Regions from separate parts of the Streptococcus sp. SCPM-O-B-15294 (M123) genome, predicted to be linked through region 1. Evidence: predicted binding sites of a transcription regulator. Region 1 holds the regulator's gene; the other holds the start of a gene.
The links. Region 1 encodes HrcA, which represses chaperone genes, less so after heat shock. Its sites were predicted from a motif close to TTAGCACTCNNNNNNNNNGAGTGCTAA; they were not measured.

Region 1 (8,746 bases):
TGGTTTGTCAGGTGCCTTCATTCCGGTTTCAGAAGATGAAGGGATGATTGCGGCGGTCCAATCAGGTCATATCAACTTGGAAAAATTGGAAGCCATGACAGCTATCTGTTCCGTCGGTTTGGATATGATTGCCATCCCAGCTGATACTCCAGATACAACCATTGCGGCCATGATTGCCGACGAAGCAGCTATCGGGGTGATCAACCAAAAGACCACAGCAGTTCGGATCATTCCTTATGGAAAAGAAGGCGATATGTTAGAGCTTGGAGGACTTCTTGGGTCTGCTCCGGTGATGAAGGTCAACAAAGCTTCGTCAGCTGACTTTATTGCCCGTGGTGGTCAAATTCCGGCCCCAGTTCATAGTTTTAAAAATTAAAAAATGGCCCTGGAGCAGGATTTTTGCTCAGGGCTTTTAATGTTGGCTGAGGAAGTGAAAGTGAATCGAGAGGTCATCGCTGCCAGTTTCCTTATAAAAAATGATATAATAGAAGGACATAAAAGGAGATCACATGGTGAAAACAAGATTGTTTATTATTCGGCATGGAAAAACCATGTTTAATACGATAGGTCGTGCCCAAGGTTGGTCGGATACGCCTTTAACTGTTCAAGGAGAAGAAGGCATCCGTGAATTGGGGGTTGGTTTGAGAGAATCTGGTTTGGACTTTGTCCGTGCTGTTTCCAGCGATTCAGGTCGTGCTATTCAAACCATGGGAATTGTTTTAGACGAGCTTGGGCTCACAGATCAGATTCCTTATACTTTCAACAAAAAGATCCGGGAATGGTGTTTTGGAAGTTTTGATGGTGCCTACGGAGGGGAACTTTTCCGTGGAGTTGTTCCTCGGGTTCTAGATATTGAAGACTATAAGAAACTCAGTCTGGAAGAGCTGGCGAATGGAATCTACCAAGTAGATACAGCCGGTTGGGCTGAACCATGGGATGTGTTGAAAAAACGGATTGTAGATGGCTTTGAGGAGATTGCCAAGGAAGTTGAAGCCAGGGGTGGTGGAAATGCCTTGGTTGTTAGTCACAGCATGACCATCGGTTCCTTTGTGTGTATTTTGAATCCAGAGATTGAGCTGGATCCAAGGGTTGAAAATGGTAGTGTCACCTTGGTAGAATACGAAAATGGACACTTCTCAATCCAGACCATCGGAGATGAGTCATACCGTAAGCTGGGTGCTAACTGGTTAGCAGCCCACTCAGAAGAACTTGATGTAAAAAAATAAGATACCTTATATAAGAAGAAAACAATTGCAGGAGGATAAAAATGGCAAAGACAAAATTGTATATTGCCCGTCATGGAAAAACCATGTTTAATACCATTGGTCGCGCCCAAGGTTGGTCTGATAGTCCCTTGACAGAAGCTGGCGAACGAGGGATTCATGAATTGGGGATTGGTCTACGTGAAGCCGGGATTCAGTTCCAACAAGCCGTGTCCAGCGACTCTGGTCGAACTATTCAAACCATGGGGATTGTGCTAGAAGAACTAGGGTTAACGGGTAAGATTCCTTACCGTTATGATAAGCGCATCCGCGAATGGTGCTTTGGAAGTTTTGATGGCGCCTACGATGGGGAACTCTTTTTGGGCGTTTTGCCACGTGTCTTTCGAGTTGATGACTTCCATCATTTGAGCTTGATGGAGTTGGCTGAAGGGATTGTCGAAGTGGACACAGCCGGCTGGGCAGAGTCTTGGGAAACTCTTCGCGACCGCATCTTGGATGGCTTTACGGCAATTGCAAAAGATGTCGAGTCTAAGGGTGGAGGTAATGCCATCGTGGTCAGTCATGGGATGACCATCAGTACCTTGATTTACCTGATTGATCCAAAAGCTTTTAAAGAATTGGTCTTGGACAATGGTAGTGTGACTGTTATTGAGTATGAAGATGGTAAATTTAAACTAGAAGCAGTTGGAGATCTGTCATACCGCCAGGTTGGAGCGAAATGGTTAGAGGAAGATCATGACTAAATATAAACTTGCCAAGAAAAGAGAAAAGAAAGTTAGCTGGATCGTGCTCTGCTGTTTAGGCCTCTGTCTAATTGGAGCAGGAGTGGGTATTTTCTATTTGAAACCTCAATGGCTTCCTCTGGACTTTGCTGAAGATCAAAAAGTAGAAACGACTACTCCGAAAAAGGTTGAGAAAAAGGAAGAAAAACCTAAGACAGACCTTCCTCAAGTTTCTAGCAAGGATTGGAACCTAGTCCTGGTCAACCGGGACAACAAGTTAGCCGAGCTGAATCCTCAGTTAGCAGATGTCGAAGAAATCAAGGTGGACAGTCGGATCGCAGAACAAACTAAGCAATTTTTAGCGGCGGCAAGGGCAGTTGCTCCTGAGGAGTCCTTGATTTCCGGTTATCGAAGTGTGGAGGAGCAAACAGAGCTTTACAATGAGCGGGTAGCACAGTTGGAAGCTACTGGGCTTTCTCATGAGGAAGCAGAACGTCAGGCACAAGCTCAGGTACAAGTTCCAGGAGCTAGTGAGCACCAGACAGGTCTTGCGATTGATATGAGTGCCCCAAATGGGCTGTCCGAAGAGGTAGTGCAACAAATTATTGCCTTGGCACCACAATATGGGTTTGTTCTCCGTTATCCAGAAAGGAAAAATGCGATCACGGGTGTGGACTATGAAAACTGGCACTTCCGCTACGTCGGTGTAGAAAATGCCCAGTATATGGTCAAGCACCAGCTGGTCTTAGAAGAATATATTCAAAAGCTGAAAGAAGCAGGTTTGTAGTTTTTTCAGCCTAGTATCGGTCTTAAGAATGATTTTTAGCACTCTTGAAAAAAGAGTGCTAATTTTTTGGATTTTTCTCTTGACTTTCTTTTGAGAGGGTGTATAATAGAATCATGGTTTAGCACTTGAGTGATTAGAGTGCTAAAAACGAAAGAGAGGTGAGGTCATGGTTACAGAACGTCAAAATGAGATTCTAAATCTTGTCGTTGATATCTTTACCAAGACCCACGAACCAGTCGGTTCAAAAGCCCTACAAGATGTCATTCAATCCAGTAGTGCGACCATTCGAAACGACATGGCTGCCCTCGAAAAGCAAGGCTTATTAGAAAAGGCCCATACTTCGAGTGGTCGAATGCCTAGCCGAGCTGGTTTCCAATATTTTGTTCAGAACTCGCTCGATCTAGAGTTGATTGATGAGCAAGATGTCTACCAGGTAGTGAAGGCCTTTGATTTCGAAGCCTTTAAGTTAGACGATATCTTGGATGCTACGGCTAAGTTACTAGCCCAGATGACGGGTTACACCGCAGTGATTCAGGATGTTGAACCGACACGGCAGCGCTTGACTGGGTTCGAGATTGTTCCATTATCCAATCACGATGCCTTAGCGGTGTTGACCTTGGATGAATCAAAGCCTGTCACCGTCCAGTTTGCCATTCCAAAGAATTTCTTAACCAGTGATTTGGAAATCTTCCATCAGCTGGTTCAAGAACGTTTCATTGGAAATACGGTCTTGGATATCCACTACCGCTTGCGGACGGAGATTCCACAGATTGTACAGCGCTATTTCAAGACGACAGACAATGTCTTGGATCTATTCGATTACGTCTTCTCGCAACTGTTTCAAGAACTGGTCTTTGTAGAAGGAAAGGTTTCATCTTTGAGTTATGCCGATCTTCAGACCTATCAGTTCTTAGATAATCCCCAACACGTAGCCTTGGAGTTGCGAGGAGGAATGCCAGAAGATCAGATGACCCAGATCCTGGTTGCGGAATCCCAAGAGAAGGCTTTGAAAAATGTGACGGTCATTAGCCACAAGTTCCTAGTTCCTTATCGTGGGATGGCCCTCATGCATGTGATTGGTCCCGTAGAGATGGATTACAGGCGTGTGATTAGTCTGGTCAATGTTATCGGCCGAGTGCTGGTCATGAAGTTGACGGATTACTACCGTTACCTCAACAGCAACCATTATGAAGTAAATTAAGACCAAATGAAAGGGGTGTATGCCTTGACAGAAGATATCAAAAAAGAAGACGTGAAAGAAGAGGAAGTTGCCCAACCAACTGAAGAAGTTGTAGAGGAAAGCAAGCAACCTTCTGAATTAGAAGAAGCACAAGCGCGTGCCGAAGAATTTGAAAACAAATACCTTCGTGCTCATGCAGAGATGCAAAACATTCAGCGCCGTGCTAACGAAGAACGTCAACAATTACAAAAATACCGTAGCCAAGATTTGGCAAAAGCGATCTTACCATCACTGGACAACCTCGAACGTGCCCTTGCCGTTGAAGGGTTGACGGATGATGTGAAGAAGGGCTTGGAAATGGTACAAGAAAGCTTGATTCATGCTCTGAAAGAAGAAGGAATTGAAGAAATTCCAGCGGACGGAGAATTTGACCATAACTACCACATGGCCATCCAAACCCTCCCAGCGGATGACGAACATCCAGCAGACACCATCGCACAAGTCTTCCAAAAAGGCTACAAACTCCATGACCGTATCCTAAGACCGGCTATGGTAGTTGTCTACAACTAGGCTACCTTGTCCGAAACGACACTAAACTATGAAAGAAAGATAAGATGCAAGCCGGAGGCTTGCAAGGAAGATATTTCCCGCCGTGGTGAAGGTTTCAGTAGCTTGTGCTACTGAAACAGGGGATTTTTGAGACAGTAGGCTCAAAAATAAGTGATGAAATCCCGAAGGGAGTTGCTCACGTCCCCACCACTTAAGGGAAATATCAAAAAAGAAGAAAAAATCAACAAGGAGAAAAACATATGTCTAAAATTATCGGTATTGACTTAGGTACAACAAACTCAGCAGTAGCAGTTCTTGAAGGAACTGAAAGCAAAATCATCGCAAACCCAGAAGGAAACCGTACAACTCCATCTGTAGTTTCTTTCAAAAACGGTGAAATCATCGTTGGTGACGCTGCAAAACGTCAAGCAGTAACAAACCCAGATACAGTTATCTCTATCAAATCTAAGATGGGAACTTCTGAAAAAGTTTCTGCTAACGGGAAAGAATACACTCCACAAGAAATCTCAGCTATGATTCTTCAATACTTGAAAGGTTATGCTGAAGAATACCTTGGTGAAAAAGTAACCAAGGCTGTTATCACAGTTCCAGCTTACTTTAACGATGCTCAACGTCAAGCAACTAAAGACGCTGGTAAAATCGCTGGCCTTGAAGTAGAACGTATCGTCAACGAACCAACTGCAGCAGCTCTTGCTTACGGTTTGGATAAGACTGACAAAGAAGAAAAAATCTTGGTATTCGACCTTGGTGGTGGTACATTCGACGTATCTATCCTTGAATTGGGTGATGGTGTCTTTGATGTATTGGCAACTGCAGGGGATAACAAACTCGGTGGTGACGACTTTGACCAAAAAATCATCGACCACTTGGTTGCAGAATTCAAGAAAGAAAATGGCATTGACTTGTCAGCTGACAAGATGGCTCTTCAACGTTTGAAAGACGCAGCTGAAAAAGCGAAGAAAGACCTTTCTGGTGTGACTTCAACACAAATCAGCTTGCCGTTCATCACTGCTGGTGAGGCTGGACCTCTTCACTTGGAAATGACCTTGACTCGTGCTAAATTCGATGATTTGACTCGCGACCTTGTAGAACGTACAAAAGTTCCAGTTCGTCAAGCCCTTTCAGATGCAGGTTTGAGCTTGTCAGAAATCGACGAAGTCATCCTTGTCGGTGGTTCAACTCGTATCCCTGCGGTTGTTGAAGCTGTTAAAGCTGAAACTGGTAAAGAACCAAACAAATCAGTGAACCCTGATGAAGTAGTGGCTATGGGAGCTGCCATCCAAGGTGGTGTCATCACTGGTGATGTGAAAGACGTTGTCCTTCTTGACGTAACACCATTGTCACTTGGTATCGAAACAATGGGTGGAGTCTTTACAAAACTTATCGATCGCAACACTACAATTCCAACTTCTAAATCACAAGTCTTCTCAACTGCAGCAGACAACCAACCAGCCGTTGATATCCACGTTCTTCAAGGGGAACGCCCAATGGCAGCAGATAACAAGACTCTTGGACGCTTCCAATTGACAGATATCCCAGCTGCACCTCGTGGTATCCCACAAATCGAAGTAACATTTGACATCGACAAGAACGGTATCGTATCTGTTAAAGCCAAAGACCTTGGAACTCAAAAAGAACAAACTATTGTGATCCAATCTAACTCAGGTTTGACAGACGAAGAAATCGACCGCATGATGAAAGATGCAGAAGCAAACGCTGAAGCAGATAAGAAACGTAAGGAAGAAGTAGACCTTCGTAACGAAGTAGACCAAGCTATCTTTGCGACTGAAAAGACAATCAAGGAAACTGAAGGCAAAGGCTTCGATGCAGAACGTGATGCTGCACAAGCCGCTCTTGACGATCTTAAGAAAGCCCAAGAAGACAACAACTTGGAAGAAATGAAAGCAAAACTTGAAGCCTTGAACGAAAAAGCTCAAGGACTTGCTGTTAAACTCTACGAACAAGCTGCAGCAGCGCAACAAGCTCAAGCAGGAGCAGAAGGCGCACAAGCAACAGGAAACGCAGGCGATGACGTCGTAGACGGAGAGTTTACTGAGAAGTAACTACAAGTCAGGAGAATTTTATGAAGGTTGATGAATTAATTGCAAACCTTGAAAAAAACGGTTTGGAAATATATCGTAAAAATAATAAAGAACAAACAGCGCTTTATTATTTTGATGATATTATCGGTAATAAATTTTTAGAAATCCATTATAGTAAAGATAATGAAGTGACAATCGTAAAATTTCATAGAGATACTTTATTACCAACATCTTTAGAAGGTATAGATGAAAATTCGGGAGATGACGACAATTCTATAACACGACAAGTGAGATCGGAGGATTGTAATAGTGAAGATATTATTATGATTGCGATTGCTAGCTATAATGAAGTAAAAAGAAAGTATAAATTAAAACATAAAAAATGAGATTCTTGTTTCAGTTTTAAATGGCTTAGTTAATACAGATTGGAAATCCAGAGGTTGCAACCCAGCCTCTGTTTTTCGGTAAAATAGAGGATGTTGCGTATGAAAAAAGTACTTTGTATCATTTATCCTAATTTTTCTCTTTATGAAATAACCGCTTTAACGAGTACTTTAGCTCTGTCTTTTGACGTCACGATTGATTATGTCGCTTCAGATCATTCGATAGTGGTCTCTGAGGATGGTTTGCCCTGTCAACCGACGAAAACACTGGATCAAATAAACCTAGAAGAGTATTCTTGTGTGATTTTGCCAGGAATGGTGAATATAGGTCCTGCTCTACGCGATGAGAAATTGATTTCGTTCTTGAGAGACCTTGGTAAGCAAGATATCCTCATTGCAGCCATTTCTTCAGCGCCTCTTTTATTGGCGAAAGCAGGCTTGTTGAAGGATACGAAATTTACAGGTGGCATTTGGCAAAACTTCTTTGACTATTTTGAATTTCTTCCACGTGAAAATTTCCAACCGAAAGTTCTTGTGCAAGATAAACAGATCATTACGGCTATCGGTTTTGCTCATCAAGAGTTTGCAAGGAAAGTGATTCTAAGTTTAGGGTTGGCAGAGAATACGGATAACTATTTTAAAGAACAGAACGAGTACGCTGAAGAGGATTTGATATTTACTCTATCAAACCAAGAATTTGAACAAGTGAAGCAAAGTATAGAAAACATCCTCTAAAGATTACATGAAAATTATAGAAAGGAACAAAGAGCGTTCGGGGAATTGAACTCGAGCGGAAAGCTTGGAAATTAGATAAACCTCCTAAGAAATCAGGATTTCTTGTCGGTTTCCTAAATTTCAGTCGCTTTCTGTTCGCTCTTAGTATCTTGTATGAACAATACTGAATTTTATGACCGTTTGGGCGTTTCAAAGAATGCGTCTCAGGATGAGATTAAGAAAGCCTATCGGAAATTATCTAAAAAATATCACCCAGATATCAACAAGGAGCCTGGTGCTGAGGAAAAGTACAAGGAAGTTCAAGAAGCTTATGAGACTTTGAGCGACGAACAAAAACGGGCAGCTTATGACCAATACGGTGCTGCAGGGGCCAATGGTAGTTTCGGCGGCTTCGGTGGCGGAGCAGGTGGTTTTGGTGGTTTTGATGGTGCTGGATTTGGTGGCTTTGAAGATATCTTCTCTAGCTTCTTTGGTGGTGGTGCAAGCCGCAATCCAAATGCTCCACGTCAGGGAGATGATCTTCAGTACCGCGTCAATCTCAAGTTTGAAGAAGCCATCTTTGGAACTGAGAAGGAAGTCAAGTACCATCGGGAAGCCAGCTGTCGGACATGTGATGGGACTGGTGCTAAGCCAGGAACAAGTCCAGTAACTTGTGGACGCTGTCATGGTTCTGGGGTTATCAATGTGGATACGCAAACCCCACTTGGGATGATGCGTCGTCAAATCACCTGCGATGTCTGTCATGGACGCGGTAAAGAAATTAAAGATCCTTGTACAACCTGTCATGGGACTGGTCACGAGAAACAAGCGCACAGTGTCAATGTGAAAATCCCTGCTGGGGTTGAAACAGGTCAACAAATCCGCCTCTCTGGTCAAGGAGAAGCTGGCTTTAATGGAGGGCCGTACGGAGATCTCTATGTGGTGGTCAATGTTGAGCCGAGCGACAAATTTGAGCGTGATGGATCAACCATTTACTATAAATTGAACTTGAACGTTGTTCAGGCTGCTCTTGGGGATACGGTCCATGTTCCAACGGTTCACGGCGATGTTGATTTGGTCATCCCTGAAGGGACCCAAACCGGTAAGAAATTCCGTCTCCGCGGT
Region 2 (8,746 bases), on a different contig from region 1:
GAGCAATTGAGAGAAATACCAACTTCTCCCGCTCAGAACTTTTGGATCTCCATCCTCCTCTTTGGAGGGATTCTTCTCATTACCTTTTATCGGATGCGCCCAGGGACACAGGAGTGGTCGGTTTTTGACAAGTGGAATATCCTAGAAATATTACTGATGTTAGGCGTCATGATGTCCCTCAGCTTCTCCTACAATGGGATCATTCTTTTGGTATTTGCTGATATCTTTTACGGTTCTAAGGAGTTTAGTAGTTCCAAGGACAGGCGCTACTGGTTTGCCTTTATCCTTTTGAGTTTCATTGTCCTCCTTGTGACCAACTATGACATCCTCTCTCTCGTCGTGCAACTGCCATCGCTAGATACCTATATCACCTTCTACCCTTCATCGATTCGGATGCTCATCCTATTCGCTAAAAATGCGCTAGCTTCCTTGAATATGGTTGTCTTTATTATTTCTCTTCTCTTTTACATTTTATCGGTAGTAGCAGAGCACCATCGAATCGAAAAAGAGTTAGAAATGGTATCGCAGGTCAATACGGAATTAAATAGCTACATGGCCCTTTCGGAAAAGATTGCGGAGGACCGAGAGCGCAAGCGGATCGCACGAGAGATTCACGATACTCTGGGCCATGCCTTGACGGGCATTTCTGCAGGGATTGATGCGGTTGGGGTTCTGATTGATATTGATCCTGGTCGCGCCAAGACCCAGCTGCAATCGGTCTCTACGGTGGTACGAGATGGAATCAAGGACGTCCGGGGGTCTTTGAACAAGCTGCGACCAGGTGCCCTGGAGGATCATACCTTGAGGGATGCAGTTTTGAAATTGGTTCACGAATACCAAGCCATTTCCCACCTACAAGTCGATCTGACCTATGACTGGGATGAGGTAGATCTAGATGTCATGGTGGAGGATACTGTCTTTCGCGTGATTCAGGAGTCCATGACCAATTCTGTCCGCCACGGTCATGCCAGCCACATGCAGATTTCCTTTTTGGTGGAAGATGCCTATGTCATGATTCTCCAAGATAATGGGGTTGGCTTTGACCAACTGCAGGTCGGCTACGGCTTGAAGCAAATGCGAGAGCGGGTCTCTATCTTGGGAGGAAGGATCGAATTTGCCAATCGAAATGGCTTTTATACACGAATTGAATTGCCCAAAGAAAAAGGAGGAAAGGTCTTATGATTAAAGTAATGATTGCGGATGACCAAGCGCTGATTCGGGAATCGCTCCAAATTATTTTGTCTGCTCATCAAGATATTCAGGTAACTTCTGCGGTAGCAGACGGTCACGAGGTACTAGAGCGAATCCCTCAAGATCGACCAGATGTCGTACTGATGGATATTCGTATGCCTAAGATGGATGGCGTGATGGCGACAAAAGAAGTCAAGGAACGCTTCCCTGAGGTGAAAATCATCATTCTAACCACCTTCGACGATGATGATTTCATCTTTCGGGCTCTGAAATATGGAGCCTCAGGGTATTTGCTCAAAGGAGCTTCCACAGAGGAGCTCTACCAAGCCATCCAAATTGTCTACCATGGGGGAGCCATGATTAACCCCAATATTGCCAGCAAGGTTTTTCAGATTTTTTCTCAGATGGCTCAGAGCAATTACACAATCTCCGTCTCTGAAGAATATGTGAGCGACTTATCCCTGACTGAATGGCGCATCATCCAGCAGATTGGTTTCGGAGAGTCTAATAAGGAAATTGCAGCCAAATTATTCCTGTCTGAGGGAACCATTCGGAATTACCTGTCAACCATTTTGTCTAAGTTGAACCTGCGGGATCGGACCCAGTTAGCTATTTGGGCTGTTCAAAAAGGGGTGACCACTAAGGATTTTGGAACAGAAAGTGATAGCCGATGAAGAAAAAAGGTAAGATGCGAGGCGCCAGATTGTTTCTTGGGATCTTCTTGCTTCTTCTGCTTGCTGGAGGGATTTGGTGGCAGCAACAGCCTAGGATTGTCCGTTTGGGGGTCTACGCAGGCTCTAGCTGGGATGTGCCCACCCAAACAGAAGAAAAAGTCTTGGACCAAGCGATTGCTCGTTTCGAAAAAACGCATCCAGGGGTAAAGATTGTCTACGAAAGCGGGATTCCGAAGAATCGATATGCGAGCTGGTTAGCCAATCAGATCCTCCATGGTCAGGAGCCCGATCTCTATATGGTATCCAGTACAGAGCTCCCAGTGTTAGCAGCGCGTGGGGCGGTGGAAGATTTGACCCCCTTGATGGGCAAACAGGTCGATCCTTCTCATTTTTATCCCGTTGCCCTAGAAGCAGGCAAGTACAAGAATCGTCAATATGCTCTTCCTTTCGAGAGCAATCCTGTTTTGATGTGTGTCAATAAGGATTTATTGGAAAAGGAAGGGATTGCTATTCCAAAAGAGGGGTGGACCTTGGAGGAATTTTATACGATTTGTCAAAAAGTGACGCGGGATACGGATGGAGATGGTGAGCTGGATCAGTTTGGAAGTACGGATTATACCTGGAGGGAGGCTTTGGCAGCCCATGGGGGCCAGCTTTTCCGTCAGGACAGCATTAATCTTACGAGTAAAGAAATGAAGCGCTCGCTCTATTTTGTCGAAAAACTCGAAGCCCTTCATGGCAACTTCAATGTCACTTCTAAGGATTTTGATGAAGGCAAGGTCGCTTTTTATCCGATGACCTTGGCCCAGTACCGAACTTATAAACCTTATCCCTATCATGTGGCCAAGTATTCAAATTTCACTTGGACCTGTATCCCTATGCCAGGGGCTTCTGGCTCGACTCCGTCAACCTTAGTGGATACATCCCTGTTTGCTTTGTCTTCGCGGGCCAGTGCGAGCAAGGAGGCCAAGGAATTCATGGAATTTTTGACCCAGGACCAGCAGGTCCAGCAGGAACTCTTTCGGCAGTCGCAGGGGACCTCTGTCCTCCCTTCTGTTGTCAATAGTTCAAAGAGTCGGGACCTTCTTAAAGCGGATGACTTCGGGGTTGACTCTCTGACGAATCAGACCCTGGACCAGATTATGAAAAAAGCTGTCCTAAGCACTCCTGGCAACCTGCCAACTGATATCTGGGATCGGTTGGATTATTTAATCCATAATGCTCTAAAAGCAAAGGATATTGATAATCAATTACCTCAAATTCAGAAGATTATTGAGGAAATGCTTCGGGAGAAGTTTCGTTAAGAGCAACTAGGCATCTGTCAAGTGACAGATGTCATTTTTTTATTGACAGATGTCAACTTTTCTTTGTGACAAATGACAATAGTAAAACGCTTTCAAAAGCAATACAATAAGGTCATTATAAAGGAGGCAAAAGGATGAAGTATCTGGTATTGGTCAGTCATGGTGGACTGGCAGAAGGTCTGAAAAGTTCACTGGCTATGTTTGCTGGGGATAAGATCGATCAGGTGATTGCGGTCGGATTGAAAGAAGGCAAATCGGTAGATGATTTTGCGCATGATTTTCGTCAGGCGCTTTCCCCTTTGACAGATGAGGACTCTGTCTTAGTTCTAGCAGACATTGTAGGTGGCAGTCCTTTGACAACGGCGGCAACGGTGCTAGAGGAACAAGGGAAGCTGAGTACAGCCTTGATCTTAGGTGGAATGAACTTGACCATGGCGCTGACAGCAGTTGTGATGAAGGACATGATGGAGGGGGCTGATCTAGCCCAGGTGATTTTATCCGAAGCTTCCACTGCCTTGCAAGAATTTGCCCTTGCCCCGGTAGAGGGTGACGATGAAGAAGATGATGATATTTAACTAAGGGAGGTTAGAAAATGGTAGTATCATTTGTACGAATTGACGACCGTATGATCCACGGTCAAACAGTAACTCGATGGGCTAAAGAAAAGCCTTGTGATGGCTTAATTGCTGTCAACGACGCGGCAGCTTCTAATAAGGTCTTGATCCAAGCCTATAAAGGGGCTTCGGATAAGAAAACCTTTGTTTGGACTAAGGAAGCTTTCAAAGAAAAATCTGCAAAAGTAACGGAATCAGAAACTCGCTATTTCTTGATTACTAAGAACCCCATCGATATGAAAGAAATTTTGGTCGACCAAGAGTTTGTCCCAGGCGATGTCAAAGAAATCATTGTCGGTCCTGCAAATGACCGTCCGGGTGCTGTGAAATTGGGGAACAACCAATCCATCACCCAGGAAGAAGCAGAAGCCATCGAAGCCATTCAGGCTGCAGGCTACAAGGTGAAATTCCAGTTGCTACCAGATGTATCCATCGGTTACTGGGATGATTTCAAATCAAAATTCGGATTCTAGGGAGGGGAGCATCCTAGCTCTTCGTCACTAAACTATACTTACAAACAAAAGGAGCGTTTGTTATGACAATTTCATGGATTCAAGCAATCTTGCTTGGTATTTTCGCCAGCTTGTCTTCAATGCCTGGTATGGGTGGTTCCAGTATCGGGAACTATACACTTGGTCGTCCCCTAGTTGGTGGCTTGATCTCAGGGTTGATCCTTGGAGATGTGACAACCGGTATCATGGTCGGGGTAGCCCTTCAGGTCGTATATATCGCCTTGGTTACTCCTGGTGGAACTGTATCTGCCGATGTACGGGCTATTTCTTATATCGGAATTCCTCTTTCCATCTTATTTGTTCATGCCAACAATATTACTGGTGAGGCAGCAATTGCAGCGGCAGCAGCCCCAATCGGTGCAGCCGTTGGGACTATCGGTACCGTTCTTTTCTACGGTACTGCAACCATGAACTTGCTTTGGCAACATATCGGTTGGAAAGCCGTTGAAGAAGGAAACTTCAAAAAACTCTACGCAGTGGACTGGGTTTACCCATGGATTTCTCACTTCCTCTTCTCCTTCCTTCCAACCATGATTATCACCAAATACGGTGAAAACATGGTGGATTTGATGAAACAATACCTTCCAATGGATGGTTACTGGATGAAAGCCCTCTTTACAGTCGGTGCCCTTCTTCCATGTGTCGGTATTGCCATCCTCTTGAAGCAAATCGTTACAGAAGTGAGAGACTTCATTCCATTCTTTGTTGGATTTACCTTGGCAAAATCTCTTGGCTTGAACTTGGTAGCGAGTGCGGTAGTTTCATTGATCTTTGCAGTGATCTACTATGAACTTGAAGTGATTAAAACAATGAAAGTCGTCCCTGCTGGAGCAAATGACTTTGACGATGATGAGGAGGATATCTAAGATGGCTGATAAAAAGAAAATTTCAAAGAAAACGCTAACCAAAGCATTCCATCATTGGTATTATGGTCACTTGACCTGTTTCTCTCAAGAACATATGCAAACCTTTGGGTATTTGACTTCGATGCTTCCAATCGTGGAAGAAATGTATGATTCCAAAGAAGAACAAAAAGAAGCCATGCAAACCTATACAGCCTTCTTCAACACGGAGCCCCAACTAGGATCTCTTGTTGTAGGGATCACAGCTGGTTTGGAAGAAGCGCGTGCCAATGGAGAAGCAGTAGATGGCGAAACCATCAACGGGATGCGTGCTGGTTTGATGGGACCAATCGCTGGGATTGGGGACTCCTTGGTTGTTGGGACTTTAATCCCTGTACTTCTCGGGATTGCCCTTGGTCTTTCTAAAGGCGGAAACATTGCAGGAGCTCTCTTCTATATCGTCGTTTGGAACCTCTTGGTTTACTTAGGCATGCGTTTCGCCTTCTTCAAAGGCTATCACTTAGGGGACAAGGCTGTTGAATTCCTTGTAGGACCAAAAGGACAAGCCCTTCGTAAAGCGATTAGTGTGGTCGGTGGTATGGTCATCGGTGCCGTAGCAGCGACTTGGGTCTCTGTTACAACAGCCCTCGAATTCAAAAATGCTGACGGAGAAGCCTTCCTTAAAATCCAAGAAAAGATTGATGGCGTCTATCCAGGTCTCTTGACTGCTGCCTTTATCACGCTTTGCTGGTGGCTCATGGCGAAGAAGAAAGTCTCACCAAACAAGGTCATGCTTCTCTTAGTCATCATCGCCTTAGCTGGGGTAGCTCTTGGAATCTTTGACCCAGGTCTCAAATACTAAGAGAAAACTGGAAACAGTTTATTGCAACCGGAGCATTGAGAATGAAGTACGTGACCTCCTTTACGAATACTTCATTCTCAATTTTTATTGAAGGAGGCATCTATGCACACCAGACAAGAATTAATAAAAGGGTATGAGACGGAAATTCGCTACCAACGCCATATGTTGGAAAACTTGGGTCGCTGGTTTAGTGTGCTCTTTCTCATGGCCAGTATTGGTGGACTGCTGATTTATTTCTATCACAAGACTTCCCTCCTATTTTTGATCTTAGGTAGCTTGATCGCCCTGATTGGAATAGCAGGGATGTTGGTAGTGGGGTATGGGATGTATCGTGGTCGAGCCAACTTACAAAAAGTCATCCAAGCTTACCAACAAAAACTAAATTTGGTTGGCTAGAAATCGAAAACACTTCGAAGAGATTGAGGTGTTTTTTTCTTGACTATTTTTGACCAAGTGATACAATAGAAACATGAGTTAGCACTCGATGTTGAAGAGTGCTAAAATACAAGAACGGAGGAATGACATGTTAAAACCATTAGGAGACCGCGTGGTCTTGAAAGTAGAAGAAAAAGAACAGACAGTCGGTGGCTTTGTCATCGCAGGAGCAAGTCAAGCTGAAACAAAAACAGCAGAAGTCATCGCTGTAGGTGAGGGAGTTCGGACCCTCAGTGGCGAGTTGGTAGCACCAAGTGTCAAAGTCGGTGATACGGTCTTGGTGGAAAATCATGCAGGCGTTGAAGTGAAAGACGGCGATGAGAAGTACACAATTGTTGGGACTGCAAGTATTCTTGCCATTGTTGAAGCCTAAAGAATCAGAAAGGAGAAAGATGTATGTCAAAAGAAATTAAATTTTCATCAGATGCTCGTGCAGCCATGGTCCGTGGGGTAGATATCCTAGCAGATACCGTTAAGGTGACCTTGGGACCTAAAGGGCGCAATGTGGTCCTTGAAAAATCATTTGGGTCACCATTGATCACAAATGATGGGGTGACCATCGCCAAAGAAATCGAATTGGAAGACCATTTCGAAAATATGGGTGCCAAATTGGTATCAGAAGTTGCTTCGAAGACCAACGATATCGCTGGAGATGGAACAACGACTGCGACTGTCTTGACCCAAGCCATCGTCCGTGAAGGGATCAAGAACGTTACAGCGGGTGCGAATCCAATTGGTATCCGTCGTGGGATTGAAGCAGCAGTTGCGACTGCTGTTGAAGCCTTGAAAAACAATGCCATTCCAGTTGCCAATAAAGAAGCCATCGCCCAGGTTGCAGCAGTTTCTTCTCGCTCTGAAAAAGTCGGTGAATACATCTCGGAAGCCATGGAAAAAGTGGGGAATGACGGGGTAATCACGATTGAAGAATCTCGTGGTATGGAAACAGAGTTGGAAGTCGTTGAAGGAATGCAGTTTGACCGTGGTTACCTCTCTCAATACATGGTCACTGATAATGAAAAAATGGTGGCAGACCTTGAAAATCCTTATATCTTGATCACCGACAAGAAGGTATCAAACATCCAGGAAATCTTGCCATTGCTTGAAAGTATCCTTCAAAGCAACCGTCCACTCTTGATCATTGCGGATGATGTGGATGGAGAAGCCCTCCCAACGCTTGTCTTGAACAAGATTCGTGGAACTTTCAATGTCGTAGCTGTTAAGGCTCCTGGATTTGGAGACCGTCGCAAAGCTATGCTAGAAGACATCGCGATCTTGACAGGTGGTACTGTTATCACAGAAGATCTCGGTCTTGAGTTGAAAGATGCGACCATCGAAGCGCTCGGTCAAGCAAGTAAAGTGACAGTGGACAAAGATAGCACAGTCATTGTAGAAGGTGCAGGAAATCCTGAAGCTATCGCTAACCGTGTGGCCGTGATCAAATCACAAATCGAAACCACAACGTCAGAATTCGACCGTGAAAAACTCCAAGAACGCTTGGCAAAATTGTCTGGTGGCGTTGCAGTCATCAAGGTCGGAGCTGCAACTGAAACGGAGTTGAAAGAAATGAAACTCCGCATCGAAGACGCTCTCAATGCGACACGCGCAGCGGTTGAAGAAGGAATTGTTGCCGGTGGTGGTACGGCCCTTGCCAATGTTATTTCTGCAGTTGCAACCCTTGAATTGGAAGGGGACGAAGCGACAGGACGCAACATTGTGCTTCGCGCCTTGGAAGAGCCTGTACGTCAAATCGCTCACAATGCAGGCTATGAAGGATCAATCGTTATCGATCGCTTGAAACATGCAGAAGTCGGAACAGGCTTCAATGCTGCAACAGGTGAATGGGTCAACATGATTGAAGCAGGAATTATCGACCCAGTGAAGGTGAGCCGTTCAGCCCTTCAAAATGCGGCTTCCGTAGCAAGCCTTATCTTGACGACTGAAGCAGTGGTAGCCAACAAACCAGAACCAACTCCAGCAGCACCGGCTATGGATCCAAGCATGATGGGTGGGATGATGTAACACGTTACAAATGATTGAGGCTTCGCCTCTAATCATTTGACGCCAACCGCTATCAGGCGGTTTGGCTAAACGTCTTACTAGCTCAAAGGGAGGAAAGTATCGTTCCTCCCTTTTTCGCGTCGTAACCTATGTAATGGCAAGCACTATGGTGTCTTGCCGAAGTGTCTTACTAAGAAAACAAAGAAGGCATTATCGGCCTTCTTTATTTTCTGTCGTAACCTGTGTGTTTGATTGAGGCTATGCCTCTAATCATTTGACGCCAACCGCTATCAGGCGGTTTGGCTAAACGTCTT

Region 2: the regulator HrcA is predicted to act here: its motif matches at 6,474-6,500, upstream of groES (co-chaperone GroES).

What each region holds. Positions count from the first base shown of each region.
Region 1 covers NZ_JBYQGU010000001.1:232,460-241,205, forward strand. Annotated here, with positions in the region: gene AC3E8G_RS01010 (PFL family protein) at 1-376, shown strand, start outside; gene AC3E8G_RS01015 (histidine phosphatase family protein) at 510-1,226, shown strand; gene AC3E8G_RS01020 (histidine phosphatase family protein) at 1,268-1,966, shown strand; gene AC3E8G_RS01025 (M15 family metallopeptidase) at 1,959-2,732, shown strand; gene hrcA (heat-inducible transcriptional repressor HrcA) at 2,899-3,933, shown strand; gene grpE (nucleotide exchange factor GrpE) at 3,958-4,482, shown strand; gene dnaK (molecular chaperone DnaK) at 4,722-6,545, shown strand; gene AC3E8G_RS01045 (hypothetical protein) at 6,566-6,910, shown strand; gene AC3E8G_RS01050 (DJ-1/PfpI family protein) at 7,010-7,642, shown strand; gene dnaJ (molecular chaperone DnaJ) at 7,796-8,746, shown strand, end outside.
Region 2 covers NZ_JBYQGU010000012.1:57,216-65,961, forward strand. Annotated here, with positions in the region: gene AC3E8G_RS08165 (sensor histidine kinase) at 1-1,182, shown strand, start outside; gene AC3E8G_RS08170 (response regulator transcription factor) at 1,179-1,865, shown strand; gene AC3E8G_RS08175 (ABC transporter substrate-binding protein) at 1,862-3,169, shown strand; gene AC3E8G_RS08180 (PTS sugar transporter subunit IIA) at 3,304-3,744, shown strand; gene AC3E8G_RS08185 (PTS sugar transporter subunit IIB) at 3,762-4,256, shown strand; gene AC3E8G_RS08190 (PTS mannose/fructose/sorbose/N-acetylgalactosamine transporter subunit IIC) at 4,319-5,161, shown strand; gene AC3E8G_RS08195 (PTS system mannose/fructose/sorbose family transporter subunit IID) at 5,145-5,999, shown strand; gene AC3E8G_RS08200 (DUF202 domain-containing protein) at 6,102-6,395, shown strand; gene groES (co-chaperone GroES) at 6,523-6,807, shown strand; gene groL (chaperonin GroEL) at 6,831-8,453, shown strand.